Regions from separate parts of the Shewanella sp. 125m-7 genome, predicted to be linked through region 4. Evidence: riboswitches for the same ligand, from Rfam matches in the RefSeq annotation. Region 4 holds a riboswitch; each other region holds the start of a gene.

Region 1 (3,948 bases), on a different contig from region 4:
CAATAATAAAGGCTATCGCACTCAGCTTTACTCCGACGGTCTAGGCAGCGAGCAGGCTTTAGCCAAGCTCAAAACTGGCCGCTTAGGTCAATGGAGCGTGGAAGCAGGCTATCAGACAAGTCACCAATTCGATGCCGACAATGCGCAAAGCCGCTGGCTTGCAAAAGGTGGCGATCTCGTCAAGCAAGAAGATCTGATCACTCAAGAACTAGCGCTAGAGCGTCAAAAGTTCAGTCTGGAAGCTGACTTTAGTCATAACCGTTTTGGCACTTATGTCGCCATGAGCACCGAAGATAAAACTGGCAAGCTGCGCGGTAGCATGTCAAATGGCAGTATCGATGCCATTAACATCGCTGCACCCGTTGATTACACCACGCAAAACCTACGCGCAGGAGTCAACCTCAAGGGAGATAATTGGTTCACCGAACTTGGTTATAACGGCAGCTGGTTTGATAACAATATTGACAAACTATCAATCGATCAGCAAGGGTTTGCAGATGCCTCGCAAGCGGTAGATAACCAAGCTCATTTTGTTAGCCTTATGGGTAACTATTTCTTTGGTCGAAGCTATATCTCCGGTCGCGTGGCTAGCGGTAACATGAGCCAAGATGGCGACTTTATCACTTTAGCAGGCGTTGCCGATGGTAACCAAGGCGCCGATGCCGAGGTTGATACCTTAGATGCAAATCTTAAGTTTTCAACCCGAGTGATGAAAGGTCTGCGCATTAATGCGTCCGTTGATTACTCTGATCGCGATAACATCACCAATGTGCATGATTATGAGCAGTATGGCCTCGATGGTGTGACCGGTGAGCTAGTGCAAAACACCCCTTACGATACCACGCGCAGCGCTTACAAAGTCAGTGCCAATTACCAGTTAATGGCCGGTCAACGTATTGAAGTGGGCTATGATCGCATCGAAACCGAGCGCAGCTATCAAGATCGTGAAGAGACTGATGATAATATCTTCTGGGCACAGTGGCGTGCTACAGGCTTTGATTTGTGGGATCTACGTCTAAAAGGTAGCTACGCCGATAAGGGCGGTTCGCAGTTCCTTTATGATGATGCTGTTAATGCGGCAGAAGATCAGTTAATGCGTAAGTATTACCTAGCAGATAAGAAGAGCAGCAAGGCTGAAGTGTTTGTAACGCATACCCCAACTGACAGCATCTCAATCAGTGCTCATGGTTACTACTCTCTTGATGATTACACTAATTCAAGTATTGGTCTTATCGAATCTAACAGCTATGGCTTTGATTTAGGCTTAAGCTGGCAGGTAACCGGTGATTTATTACTCAGCACCGATGGTGGTTACCAGTGGCTAGATAACGAGCAAGCAAGCGCCAAGAGCCAATACGTAGGTTATTGGGAAGGTGACACCAATGAAGAGTTTGGCTTTGTTGGTGCAGGTTTTACCTACAGCGGCTTAAGTGACTCGGGTATTACTATCGGAGGTGATTACAGTTTTGCTATCTCGTTTAGCGACAGCTATGTCGATGGTAATGATGTATTTGGTATGTATGAATCAACCAGTCATCATGCCAATTTATATGTGAATTATGCAATTAATCAGCAGGTTGTTGTGGGCTTACGTTATGAGTTTGAAGCCTATGAAGACAGTGATGATACTCAGCTACCTGTTGATTACTATCCTGGCACCGGACCTACAGGCTTAACCACTTTAGGTGAGTTAAACCATGATTATAACGCCCATTTAATACTGGCGACTTTGCAGTATCGTTTTTGATGCAATGATCAGTATTAAACGACGTAGCCATATTGTCGTCCCTGCAAGGTAAAATAGGGCTTGCTGAGTTTGATACAACAAAATGATCATAAAAAGGTAAGGCTCTCATTTATTGAATGCTGTTGATTAAAAGCGATTTATTGAGAGCATTGCCTTAATAATAAAAGTAAGTTCCTTAAAAACTTGCTCCCATCTTTACCGAGAATAGAGGCATCTATTCTCGGTTTTTTTATATTTGATCAAAGCTGCTTATATCGGAGCAAGTATGAGCACTCACTTTTTGATTTATTTGAATTTACTGTAGAAAGTAACAGTGAATAACCTACGGTTTTTATTATAGAATAGACATGTTATCAAGGATCCATAAGGTTTAATTGGGGGAACCAGATGAAATTTCTGGACTGTACCCGCAACTGTAACTGGACAAGTGTTGCTCAACTATTTGGGAATACCAAAAAGCTGAAGCAAGCAATAAACCAGAAGTCAGAGCACCCACCTTGATGGTTACGCTGTAAAACTGGGCGGGCGCTCTTGGTTTTGTAAATTCACTCGTGTATTTACCTATCTGGTTTTCAGCATCTTTTTCCTTTTGGAACCATTGACGATGCACAATTGTTCAAGTCGTTTATCTCACAGCCGTATTCACATGATGATATTGAGACCAGAGGAGAACCTTAATGTGGTTTGACCCTCTTTACTGTGCCGGCGTTATCTCATTAGCACTGCTGCTCGACCGTCTCTTAGGTGAAATGTCACGTTCTCACCCTCTAGTGGGTCTTGGTCTGTTTGCCAATCGGATCAAAAGATGCCTTTGGCAGCCTACAAAATACCGCGGCGTTGTCGCTGTATTATTAGTCTTGTTGCCTATCTTGCCCTTTATGTACCTTCCACGCCTATGGTGGCTTGACGTGATAATTCTGTATCTGGTTATTGGTGGTCGCAGCCTGTCTGAACATGGTAATGCTGTTGGTCAGGCACTCAAGTTAGGTGACTTAACCCTGGCTAGAAATCGAGTGGGTATGATTGTTAGCCGTAAGACCGAAAACCTGTCAGAGCAACAAGTGGTCAATGCCACTCTTGAATCGGTTCTTGAAAATGGCAACGATGCACTCTTTGGTGCCCTGTTTTGGTTTACGGTTGCCGGCGTTCCGGGGGCCTTATTGTATCGCTTCAGCAATACCTTAGATGCAATGTGGGGCTATAAGAATCAAACCTACCTTCAATTTGGCTGGTGTGCCGCCAAACTTGATGATCTGCTCAATTATATCCCTGCGCGTTTGTGCGCTATTGCCTATGCCCTTGGCGGCAAGACTAGGTTATCGCTTCGCTGTTGGCGCACACAGGCACCTAAATGCGCCAGCCCGAACGGTGGTGTGGTGATGGCCGCTGGCGCTGGCAGTCTAAATATCACCATGGGCGGCGCCGCTGAATACGATGGCTATTCTTGCGACAAACCCATTCTGGGTGAGGGCAGAGCTGCAGATGCAAGTGACATCAAGCGGGCTTGTCATCTTGTCTGGCTCAGCGCCTTTTATTGGGTCGCAGCATTATTAGTGATGGCATTCTTGCTTAAAGTGATCTGAGTACATCGATTTTAGAACATATTATTGAGAGCTTACTTTTGAGAGCTTACTTTTAAAAATTTACTTTTGAGAATAGTGATATGAGTTTATTGCACCATGGCGGCCGGCTAAAAGATGTGGCTAAGCGGTATGGCGTCGACGAGACAAGCTGGCTAGATTTATCTACCGGTGTGAGTCCATGGCACTATCCAATACCCGATATTCCAGTATCGTGCTGGAATCGTTTACCCGAGGACGAAGATGGCTTAATTGCGTCCGCTGACCGCTACTATGGTGGCCGTAATGCTTTACCTGTTGCGGGTTCTCAAGCTGCAATTCAGTGTTTACCAAAGGTATTGGCGGCGCAGCGTGGTGGCGCCGGTGTTGTGCTGCTACCAAGGGTTGGTTACAAGGAACATGAACGAGCTTGGCGTATGCACGGTTGGAAGATTGAATACTACGGTGCAGATAACGATGATATGCCTATCGAGGTTTATCAACCTCGAGCTGAACAGCTTAAACGTTGTGATGTACTGCTGGTTATCAATCCTAACAACCCCGCGGCTCATCTTACACCACGAACCGTCCTAATTTCTTGGCTAGAACGATTGTCTGCAAGGGACGCCATTCTCGTCGTTG
Region 2 (3,948 bases), on a different contig from region 4:
GAAAAAGGCATTTTCCGCCTTATGCTTAACCGATTTGTCAGTCGATTTTACCGTTAATAGTGTGATTAGTTCACCGCTTCAGCGCTGCGCCAACATCGCAGAGCAATTGGCTCGTGAGCATGATTTAGACTTTTCTATTGAAGCCGGTTTTAAAGAGCTGAACTTCGGCGATTGGGACGGGCAAACCTTCGACGCGCTTTATCAAACTTGTGGTTCAGCGCTTGATAACTACTGGAAAAACCCTTGGTTGCTATCGCCGCCTCATGGCGAGTCTATGCAAGATTTTGAGGCGCGTATCGATAAAGCCTGGCAGGCGATGCTCAAGCTGCATCAAGGAAAGACGGTATTAGTGGTGACTCACGGTGGCGTAATACGTCATTTAATGAGTAAAGCTCTGGACGTCAGTCAGTGTGCGGGTTTTTACACCTCGCTTAAATTGCCTTACGCGGCCACGGTAGCGATTGATGTGCTGCACAATGATAATAAGCAGTTCATGACCCTAAATTGGCGGTAGAAGTTTAAAGATGGACCTAGGACCTAGGACCTAGAGCTTAGAACCTAGAGCTTAGAACCTAGAACCTTTTTATCGTAGGTCGGGCTTTAGCCCGTCAATCTTGGTTTTATTTATAAAACAAAGGTGATATCAGCCTTGCTGGTATGATGCTAAACTGCGGCGTTATCTTATGTAGCGCTGCTTGCGTTAAAGGCTGCGTTTGCTCTTAGCATAAAAGATAGCTAAAAAATGAAAGTTAGGTGCTTAACAGCATAAAGGGAACCGGAGGCTGGCAGTTATTCGCCGCTTAGTCCGGACTGTACCCGCAACTGTAGGGAAGGTTAGCCATAGGGCTGCGCTTCCAAGTCAGATACCTGCCTAACTTATGTTGTTCATTACGTATCATTCAGTACGTGTTGATAATTAAAAAGTGTATCCATATACACATAAACTCGTGCGGGCGACTCGAGGGAGACAATAAATGAAACTCGATACTGGGTTATTAGACTCTTGCTTGGACACTTGCTTGCTAGATGCCAGTTTTTTCTATGAATGGTTGAATGGCAACAATGGCTAATTCGAAATCACAGCAGCAAATTAAAACCGTGCTAGCGGTTAAAGATTTAAGTTGGCACTTAGACGGTAAAGCGATTTTATCGGCAATTGAGTTTAGCTTAGCTGAAGGCAAAATGCTGGGCATTATTGGCCCTAATGGCGCGGGTAAATCCAGTTTACTTCGCTGCTTATATCGCTTTATTAAGCCTAGCAGCGGCAGCATTAATTTATTCGGCCAAGATATTAGCGCGCTATCGGCTAAAGCTTTTGCCCAGCAAATCGCCGTGGTACTGCAAGACACGCCCCATCATTTTGAAATGACTACAGCGCAACTTATTGCTCTTGGTTTAACGCCTCATAAAAGTGCCTTTGATTTTACTAGCCGCAGCGATCGCGTTGTGGTTGCACAGGCGCTTGGAAAAGTGGGTCTTGAAGATAAAGCCAATCAAGCTTATGAGAGCTTATCAGGCGGAGAGAAGCAGCGGGCATTGATCGCTCGCGCCATAGTGCAGCGCCCTAAACTGCTTATTCTCGATGAACCGACAAATCACTTAGATATTCGTTATCAGATCCAAACCTTGGAGCTGCTACGCAGCCTCAACATCACAGTCATTACCTCTATTCATGATCTTAACCTTGCCAGTGCGCTGTGTGATGAGCTTTTGCTGCTAGATAACGGCTGCGCTATAGCCAGTGGAACACCCAAAATGGTACTCACTGAGCAACGTATCGCCAAGGTATTTGATGTGTGCTGTGAAATCAGGCCGCACCCTCAACATGGCAATCCACTTATCAGTTATTTCTATGGCTACGAAACGGTTTTGGCAAGCGGCGTTCATACAAGAGTCGATATAAAGAGGAGTGTGCGAGCTGAGGCTCTTGTTCAAATGAAAGCTGAGGCTCTTGTTCAAATGAAAGCTGGAGACCAAGATGAATAAGGCTTTAATCGCCAGTAACCCATTAGCCATTAATTGTCGTCGGCGAGCCGAGTATCTCGTGCTATTCATACTCACTTTCGCGGCGTTGTTCACCCCGGTTGCAGCCAGCAGTTTTGGCGCTGCCAGTATTAGCATGAGCGATGTACTGACCGTATTTAGCCACAAGCTGTTTAATCTAGGTTATCCCATAGGCGATTCTATTGGTGAATCTATAGGCGTAAAAGAGCGCATTATTTGGGAGCTACGTTTACCGCGAGTTTTGCTGGCCTTCATAGCGGGTGCAGGCCTGTCGATAGCGGGCAGTGTGTTGCAAACCGTGACCCGTAACCCGCTGGCAGACCCTTATCTGTTTGGTATTTCATCGGGCGCATCATTTGGCGCGGTAGTGGCGTTAACGCTTTTTAGTCAGAGCATGTTGTGGTTTAGTCTTCCCGTTGGCGCATTTATCGGTGCAAGCTTATCGGTATTGCTAGTATTGAGCTTATGCGGGCGTAACTTAAGCACCCAAGTTGAGCGCATGTTGCTTTCAGGCGTGGCAACCTCGTTTATGTTCGGCGCATTAGCCAGTTTGATGTTGTATTTTTCCAGCCCTCAAGCGGCGGCATCGGTACTGTTTTGGACCTTAGGTAGTTTCGCTAAAGCCAGCTGGCAAGGCTTGTGGCTACCAGCTTCGGTGGTATTGCTATCTCTGCTAATTATCTTACTCAATAAGCGCCAAATAGTGGCGATGCGCGCCGGTGATGAAACCGCCCATACCCTAGGAATTAACGTCGCTCGTTTGCGTTTATCTATGCTGCTTATCTGCTCACTCATCACAGCCATATTAGTCGCTAATTGCGGTGGCATCGGCTTTATAGGCTTGATGGTGCCACATACGGTGCGTTTGCTTTTCCCAGGTCGATTCCCATTGCTATTAACGGCACTCGTCGGCGGATTATTTATGGTTTGGGTCGATGTATTAGCGCGAACCTTATTGAGTTATCAAGAGCTGCCAGTGGGGATCATTACCTCGGTGATGGGCAGTATTTTCTTTTTGTTTATTTTAGGCGGCCGTCGTGCCAAACGTATTTAACAATTAATGTTGAGTAAGCACCTAAGTTGAGTGGTCTAGGGGACTATACATGTTTGATATAAAACCAATAAATACTGAGTTCGATGCTGAAATTCAGCAAAAAATCGATACTAAAACTAAGCCCCTTGGCGCCTTGGGAGATTTAGAAACCTTAGCGTTACAGATTGCCCGCGTATTAGGTAAAGACAAGCCGCAGATCTGCAATCCAAAAATGATGGTGTTTGCCGCAGATCACGGCATTGCTGATTCGGGCGTATCAATTGCACCAAGTGAAGTCACCACGCAGATGGTGATTAACTTTATCAAAGGCGGCGCAGCAATTAACGTGTTTACTCGTCAAGTGGGTTTTGACTTAGAGGTGATTGACTGCGGGATCTTAAAGCCGATTGAGAACCTAGAGGGTGTGATTAACCAACGTTTAGGTTCAGGTACTGGGCCTATTCATAAGCGCGCGGCGATGACTCTCGGTGCGGTAAAGCAAGGCTTTAAGATGGCCACCGACAGAGTGGAACTACACCATCAAAACGGTTGTAACCTGATAGCGCTTGGTGAGATGGGCATAGGCAATACCTCATCAGCGGCAGCGATTATGGCAGCACTAACAGGAATGAAGGCTGAAGATTGTGTCGGCCGAGGTACAGGTATCGACGCGGCGACGTTTAAGCGTAAGAAGATGTTGGTTGAGCAAGCGCTGCTTGTGCATCATAGCGAGCTTGACGAGCCTATGCAGGTACTAGCTTGTCTCGGCGGCTTTGAAATTGTGCAGATGACAGGTGCAATGCTGGCTGCAGCAGAACGTAATATGCTGATTGTTGTTGACGGTTTTATTGCTAGTGCAGCAGCACTTGTGGCGGTAAAAATTAACCCTAACGTGCGTGACTACATGATTT
Region 3 (3,948 bases), on a different contig from region 4:
ATTTACCGACTCCATTGGGTCCCAAGATCCCAACGAAACTGCCTCTTTCAATAGTGAAGCTTAAGTTGTCGAGCACCTTCTTGGACGAAGTTGACCAACTTATATGATTAACTTCCATATGGGAGTTTGCTTGAAATTTTATCGGCATTAAAGGGATCCAATGTAGCGCCGACATTGTCGGCGCTATCTGTTTCAATCGAGGTTAAAAAGCTTGATAGCTGACGCTTAAGAACAGCTGACGGCCAGGGCTGAAGTAGTTTCTATCTGAGATAATCTCTTCATCGAGTAGATTGTTGGCTTTGAGTCTCAGTTGCCAAGCATCGCCCAGCTTATAACCTAGACTGATATCTAACTGATGATAGGCATCAAGAAAATCTGTAGTGCCGTCATAATCGATATCACCAGCATTACGCTCACCTTGGAAGTGATAGTTCATCAACAGATCGACATCAGACCATGCATAGCTCAGGGCATAATCGAACTCGTGCTCGCTTCTCCCCACAAGTTGCTCATCGCCATCTTGGTCAATGGCATCGATGTAGCTGTAGCCCAGTTGATGCTCGAGCCCCCAAGTGCTGTAGTTTAGTGATAGTTCGACACCGGTAATTTTGGCGTCTTGAATATTGGCGGGTTTCCAGATCTCGTAGCCATCCTCATCTAGCTCTGGAGTTGGAGCCCATTGGATAAGGTTACTGATGGTATTTTGGTACAGGCTCACGTAACCACGTAGGTTATCGCTTGAATAATGCACCGTTAGATCAAGGTTTTCTGATGTCTCAGAAACTAAATCCGGATTACCGGTACCAGGCCAATACAGGTCGTTAAAACTTGGCACTTGAAAGCCTGTTCCAGCACTTGCTGTGACTCGCCACTGATCATTAAATTGATAAGCTAAGCTCGTATTGTAGGAGGTTTCGCTGTCGATATTTTCGACATCGTCATAGCGGACAATACCTTCCATCAGTAGTTTTCCATACTGGTAGCGTGCAAGGGCGTAGACACCAACTAAGCTGCGCTCATCAACGGCGTAGTCACCCGCGATAGATTCATTAGACCAATCTATACCGCCGATAAATGTTAGGTTATCGCTTGCTGAGTAACGGTTACTCCAATTAACTTGATCTCGAATGGTTTTATATAGACTAATACCTAGATCTGAATTGTCAGCGCGAAAGTTCTCATTTTTATCTTGTGACTGCCCAACGGCGAGTTTGCTGGTTAGCTTATCATTCTGGTATTCAGCCGCCGCGTTCCATAGGTAGTTATCATAATCGGCTTCGTTGGCGCGACTATTATCGTATTCGTAATTACCTGTCTCAAGCAGCCCCGTCCAAGTGAGAGACCATTGTGCATTGAGAGTTTGTTGACCATTAATACTCATACCTAAACGATCGTAACCATCGTCGTCATGTTCACTATCATTTTTAATATCATAACCGTCGCTTTGTTCGCGGTTAATGCTCAAGCTAGTGTGGCCATCACCGTGACTGATCCCCGCGCCAGCGGTAGCTCGCATATATTCGTCGCTGCCATATTCTGCTGAGGCAAACCATTCTCCACCTTCAAGCTTGCGAGTGAATATTTGAATCACGCCACCGATGGCATCACTGCCCCAAACTGCGGCTCTAGGGCCTTTTACCACTTCAATACGCTCAATATTTTCAGGCGATAGGGCATTGAAACTCACAGCGCCTAATGTGGCTGAGCCAATACGTACTCCATCAACGAGGACTAATACATGGCTAGAGTTAGTGCCGCGCATGCTGATGGATGCAGATTGTCCGGCGCCGCCGTTACGCGTAACGCTAACACCTGGCAAGGTTTCTAGCAGATCGACAACAGACTTGGGATTAAGTCTGTTTATCTCTTCTCTTTCTATGGTGTTGATTACAGCAAGTTGTTGATCCGGATTGGTATCAAATCTGTCACCGGTAACGGTTATTGTTTCAATGCTAGGGTTAGCTGGTATTGCAGCTTGAGCCGAAAATGTGTGAAAAATTGCAATTGAAAGTACAGAAAGTCGCAGTTTAAAACTCATGATAAACCTTTAATTATTTGAGTTAGAAATTTGCGGGAAAATGCGTCATAGTAAAGTCGCAAAATGCATGACTTTATTTATCGACGAATAGAAAATATAGGTGTGATCAAATTTGAAACCAGCACCTGCATCGTCTATTTGCTCAAGAAACCCGCTTGAGTCAATAGTGCTTTTGGGTCGGTCTCCTGGCTTACAGCGTCTAGAAACATTCCTTCCCAGTTATAACCAGTGGTAATAATGTTTCGCTCTGTTTACAGTTGCAGGTACAGCCGTGGAATTTCACCACGTTCCCGATTAAGTCGCTTAACGCCCTTAAGTGGGCGGGAATATAGCGGCTATATCGGTGTTGAAACGAGGTAAAGATCACACCCAAAATGTAAAACGAAAAAGACTGTTATTTTCCACAGTCTTTTAAATGGAAGTTTGACGTATGGTGCACGCTGGGCTTTATTGGCTCGCACTTTCGAAGCGTTAAATTTTCTCAGGTTTTGATTTGGTTTTGCGATTTATTGTGCACGTATAAAATGGCAGGAAATTGAGAGACATCCTTTTCAATAAGCGAAAAATAAACCATTTGCGGACGTTTTGTTGCTTATTTTTGACGCTTCCAAGTCGGTTTTAGAAGGTGAAATTTGCTGATAAAACTTGCCCATAAAAAAACAGGCTAACGGCAATAGCGTTAGCCTGTTTTTTATGCTGGAACGTTAGTGCTGAAACTTAGTACCGAGTATTTAGCACTTGTTTTTTAGTTTTGCCGATTAAAGGGCTGAGTGCTTAACGCCCTTTTTTTGAGTGTATCTTAAGCGTGCGGCAAACATTATCGCTGCACTAGTAAGACCTGCAATTAAGCCTATCCAGAAACCTTGGGCGCCCATGTGCGGTACTATGATATCGGTACGCGCTAAGGTATAACCTAAAGTCATTCCCACGCCCCAGTACGAAACTAAGGTGATATAAAACGCGCTACGCGTATCTTTATAACCACGCAGTGCACCGGCGGTAACCACCTGAACAGAATCTGATAACTGATAGATAGCGGCATAGAACATCAAGCTACCGGCCAGTGCAACGACTTCTGGGTTGTCATTATAAAGTAGTGCGATTTCGTTTCTAAACAGTATGGTAATGATTGCAGTACAGGCTGCTAAAGAGAAAGAAATAATAAGTGCGAGCTTGGTCACCAAGGCTGCAATTTCGGGTTTGTCCTGGCCTAAGTAATAGCCGACACGAATGGATACTGCGATACCGAGTGAAAGCGGTAACATAAATACAATCGATGAAAAGTTAAGTGCAATCTGATGGCCAGCCACCACGGTTGCGCCCAAAGGGGCAAGTAAAAGTGCGATGATTGCAAATAAACTCACTTCAAAAAATAGCGCCATAGCTATCGGAAAGCCATGTTTTGTCATTTCAAACATGACTTTAAAGTCTGGCATATGAAAAGATTTGAACGGAGCAAGTTCTTTAAATTTGTCATGGAACTGCATGTAGATGACCATAGCAATAAGCATTGCCCAAAACACTAATGCTGTTGCAACACCACAACCGGCGCCGCCCATGGCTGGCATGCCAAAGTGACCATAGATAAAGATGTAGTTGGCAGGGATGTTAACGGCTAGGCCAACAAAACCAATCACCATAGTGGGAAATGTGTATGAGATCCCTTCGCTACAGCCTCTAAGTACTTGATAGAGCACGAATGCCGGTACGCCCCACATGAAACCATTTAAATAACCAATACCGAGTCGTGCCATTTCGGGTTCAAGCTCCATCATGGTGAAAATATTCTCTGCAAATGAGAGGATAAGCACCACAACTATGCTACCAATTATGGCAATATAACCAGCTTGGTAAGCTAAAGGCTGAATCGCTTTTTGATTATCGGCGCCATGGTGGTGAGCAAATACTGG
Region 4 (3,948 bases):
GCGCTGTAAGCCAATAAATTACTGAACAGATCTCGGCGCTGGTGGTGGTATTGCTCATGGGCGATAATCGATTGCTGCTCATCGGCGTTAAGTTGAATAAAATTAGAGGGCAGTATGATTTTCGGGTTAAGGACCCCGACGAGCATTGGTGATTGCACATTGGGGTGGCTATAGCTCGGTAAGTTGGCGCCAGTGTGATTGACTCTAGTCGCAGTGCTTAATAAGCGCGTTAACGTAATCGCTTGTAGGCTGAGCAGAGTCACCATAGCCGCAATGCCGACTAACCATATCGACAGTGCAATCTTGGCGTAATCGCTGGTTTGAACTGTAGCCATAGTTTTGCTAGCGATAACGCTATAGTGAGCGAATTGTTCTGCTTGGGCTGCAGCAAGAGTGTAGGGCATGCTTGTGATTAACGCAGAGCTTATCAGCAGAGCGGGGACAGCTAACCATAGCTGGTAGGTTTTACGGGCCCCCAATCGCTGCTGTAAAAAGCGGTGTCCTATTAATAAGCCACCGCAAATCAGGCTGAGTAATAGGGTTTGCTGTGCCATCCATAGCATCATGATTTGTTGTCCTTTTGCCAGGTGTCAATCAGTTGTTGTAACTCGGCGACATCATCGGCGCTGAGTTTGTTTTGTTTTGCGAAACCAGCCACTAAGGGAGCAACGCGACCAGAGAACAAGCGCTCAATAAAAGATTCGCTTTCTTTGAGCTGGTATTCACTCTGTTCGATGAGCGGGAAGTAGAGGTAAGAGCGTCCCTGCTTGTCAAATCCAATGGCTTGCTTTTTTACCAGACGATTGAGTAATGTTTTTATGGTTTTCTCGTGCCAGTCATTAGTGCGAGATAATTCACTGATCACATCACTGGCGCTAATCGGCGAAGATTGCCAAAGAATATTAAGCACACACAGCTCGGCATTACTGATTTCTTTCATAGCAAATCCTTGTTAATAAGCTCTCTTTCATGGTTATCCTTGCCTCATTATTGTTACGATTACAGCTGTAATGTATATTTAAGATTACAAATGTAATCGAATTGTGCAAGAGTTATTTTGTATAAATCTTGAACTATATAAGCCGTGTTTATATAAGTAATTGTTTAATAAGTGTTGTACCGCGTGGGTATCACTGAAAATGTCAGAGTGTTTAGCCGAAATGAATTTTTAAGTACCACTTTGATACATGCGCAGATAGAATACTGCTCACAACGTGCCCTCAACAAGGATAGTAAAGGTATGACGTCATACTTTCCTCGTATAAATTGTGCCCTGATGAGCACCGTTTTATTCACTTTTCCTGTGTACAGTTTAAGCAATGAAGCTATTAAGGTAGAAGTTGATAAAACACCCCAACAGCTAGCTATATTTAGCCAAACTTTTAATTTCAGTTTACCGCTAGACTGGAAGTTGGCTTTTACCAATCAGCAAGATGACATGTTCTCCGCCGAGTTCGTGCCAGCATCTCAAACGTTACAAACTTGGTCATCAATGTTGTGTGTGCAAGGCTTTAAAGGGCTGACAGAAGACATTAGCCCACAAGCATTTTTACAGACAATGGCTGAAGTCTATTTTGAAAGTTGCCAAGGCGAATCGGTATTTGAAGCGTTAGCGAGCGAGCCGCTCAATGATCATCAAACAGCCAGTGCGATTATAGGCTGTACTAACATGCCTAACTCTCATATTAATTCGGTACAAGGCATTGCTTACGGTAAGGTGCTCACCCAAGGTGAGATTGGCCATTACACCGCAGTGAGAGGCGAGCAGGATCTGTATTTAATTCATAAATCGATTCGAGGTGAGGTTTTTACGAAAGAAAATCCACCCATCAAAGCGCAAAATTATCAAGAATTCCTATCGACGATTATGCCCTTAAGCCTTTATTAATGTATTAAGAAAGTACAGAGAGTTGGTGTTAAGTTGTTGATTTTAATCTTGATGTGTTTTTTAGTGTACGAGGGTGAATATTCTTCGTCTTTGTGACGGCGTTTAAATTGTGCTTAGGTTAGACATTTAACCGTATAGACGTCTATAATGCGCGCACTCTCAACAGTGGTGTTTTTTCACTCTTGAGCGCAAACTCATGTTATTAAAAGCATGCTATTAGAAAAAATACAATTTCAGTCAACTTTATTGGTGCCTCAGGTTACGGCGTAACTTAGGGATAATCGGGAAGTCAGTTAAATTCTGACACTGCCCCCGCAACGGTGAATGGTGAGAGACAAGTGCGCCTTAATGGATAGGTGTTGAAAGCTTGTATTCGGGTATTAATACGTTAATACAGAACCTAAGTCCGGAGACCGGCCAACAAAGTGATTTCGATGATTTCGGCGGGCAGATCTCGAAATGCGGCATTTTACGAGCAAGACAAAGAGTGGAATTTTCCATTTATTTGGTCGTGTCACCGTGACGTATTTGCCCCGTTTTCCTTTAGGAGTCAAAGGTAAAATGGGAACACAACCATCAAAAATTGCACTGCTAGTTAGCAGTCTTATCAGTTTATCCACATTCTCGGCAGTCGCCGAGGACGGCAATTCAAACGCTGTTAACGTCGATGAAACGATTACCGTAACCGGTTCACGTTTTGATAGAACGGCCCTGCAGCAGTTAACGGTTATCAATACCGTTGAGCGTGAAGAGATTGCACGCCTTAACCCCAAATCTGTTGCAGACGTTTTAGAAACACTGCCCGGTGTTAGTGTTTCGCGTAATGGCGGTGCGGGGCAGGCCACTTCAATTAGTATTCGTGGTAGTAATTCAAACCATGTGTTAGTGCTGATTGATGGTGTGAAGGTCGGCTCTGCAACATTAGGTACCGTTAGCTTTAACACCTTATCACCTGAAAATATTGAGCGAATCGAAGTATTAAAAGGGCCGCGAGCGTCAGTGTGGGGCAGCGATGCCATTGGCGGCGTCATTCAAATATTTACCCGTCAGCTGAAAGGCGGTGAGTGGTTTGCGGGAGCCGAATACGGCACTAACGATTATATACGTGGTTCATTTGGCGCAGGCATGACACATGGGAACGGCAATACCACACTGAGCGTAAACCACGAACAATCTGACGGTTATGATGTGTATAACGGCGCTGAAGTTGAAAATGACGATGATGGCTACAAGCGCAATGCACTTTCTTTGATAGGCTCGCAGCAAATTAATCAAAATTGGCAAGCATTATGGAATGGCATGTACGACAAGGGAAATACTCAATATGATGATATCTACGCCTCAGGTTCGGCGGATGAGTCAGATTATGAGAACTACCTCTGGAACTTAGCAACACAATACACTAATGACAGATTTACCAGTAAGTTAGCCTTGAGCCAATCTCGCGACTATAACGAGAACTTCCGTGGTGATGATGCCAGTGTGGCCATTTCTGAGTTTGAAACTAAGCGCGACCAGATCAACTGGAGTAACCAATACTTAGCGGCAAATGAACTGACGTTAACGGGCGGCATCGATTGGTCAAATGAGTCTGTTAAGGGCGATTATGCCCAAGATGAGCGTGATATTTTTGCTGCATACGGGCTAGTTGAAAAGCAGTGGGAGCATTTACTCGCAGAAGTGGCTGTGCGTTATGATGACGTAGAAAATGTCGATAGTGAAGTGTCTTATAATGCCAGCCTTGGTTATCAGTTTAACGACCAATGGCGACTCGCTGCGACAACGGGCACGGCCTTTAAAGCACCGACCTTTAACGACCTTTATTGGCCGGATTCGGGTAATGCTGAGCTCATCTCTGAAACTTCACAAAGTTATGATTTAACGTTGCATTTTAATGCTAAAGATATCCGTGCTTATGTCAGTGTATTTAAAAATAGCATTGATAACTTGATTGCTTGGGCGCCTACGGGAGAAAAAGATGATTACGGTTGGGATATCTGGAAGCCAGCCAATATCAATAATGCCGAGATTAGTGGTATCGAAGTGTCGGCAAACTATCA

Evidence for each region. A riboswitch is a leader RNA that binds a small molecule or an ion and turns the genes downstream of it on or off. The one in region 4 is predicted to bind cobalamin.
Region 1: linked by a shared signal. The riboswitch ahead of cbiB (adenosylcobinamide-phosphate synthase CbiB) and the one ahead of ACVBIL_RS13130 (TonB-dependent receptor domain-containing protein) in region 4 are both predicted to bind cobalamin.
Region 2: linked by a shared signal. The riboswitch ahead of ACVBIL_RS08710 (ABC transporter ATP-binding protein) and the one ahead of ACVBIL_RS13130 (TonB-dependent receptor domain-containing protein) in region 4 are both predicted to bind cobalamin.
Region 3: linked by a shared signal. The riboswitch ahead of ACVBIL_RS10615 (TonB-dependent receptor domain-containing protein) and the one ahead of ACVBIL_RS13130 (TonB-dependent receptor domain-containing protein) in region 4 are both predicted to bind cobalamin.

Annotation. Positions count from the first base shown of each region.
Region 1 is NZ_JBRILQ010000025.1:5,068-9,015, reverse strand. Features, by position in the region: gene ACVBIL_RS12455 (MtrB/PioB family decaheme-associated outer membrane protein) at 1-1,747, shown strand, start outside; cobalamin riboswitch at 2,087-2,261, shown strand; gene cbiB (adenosylcobinamide-phosphate synthase CbiB) at 2,425-3,330, shown strand; gene cobD (threonine-phosphate decarboxylase CobD) at 3,411-3,948, shown strand, end outside.
Region 2 is NZ_JBRILQ010000014.1:15,704-19,651, reverse strand. Features, by position in the region: gene ACVBIL_RS08715 (histidine phosphatase family protein) at 1-514, shown strand, start outside; cobalamin riboswitch at 735-889, shown strand; gene ACVBIL_RS08710 (ABC transporter ATP-binding protein) at 1,054-1,986, shown strand; gene ACVBIL_RS08705 (FecCD family ABC transporter permease) at 1,979-3,058, shown strand; gene cobT (nicotinate-nucleotide--dimethylbenzimidazole phosphoribosyltransferase) at 3,108-3,948, shown strand, end outside.
Region 3 is NZ_JBRILQ010000019.1:16,487-20,434, forward strand. Features, by position in the region: gene ACVBIL_RS10610 (ABC transporter ATP-binding protein) at 1-148, opposite strand, end outside; gene ACVBIL_RS10615 (TonB-dependent receptor domain-containing protein) at 203-2,038, opposite strand; cobalamin riboswitch at 2,197-2,368, opposite strand; gene ACVBIL_RS10620 (MATE family efflux transporter) at 2,797-3,948, opposite strand, start outside.
Region 4 is NZ_JBRILQ010000027.1:15,584-19,531, reverse strand. Features, by position in the region: gene ACVBIL_RS13145 (TonB family protein) at 1-566, opposite strand, end outside; gene ACVBIL_RS13140 (BlaI/MecI/CopY family transcriptional regulator) at 563-940, opposite strand; gene ACVBIL_RS13135 (hypothetical protein) at 1,277-1,888, shown strand; cobalamin riboswitch at 2,119-2,324, shown strand; gene ACVBIL_RS13130 (TonB-dependent receptor domain-containing protein) at 2,450-3,948, shown strand, end outside.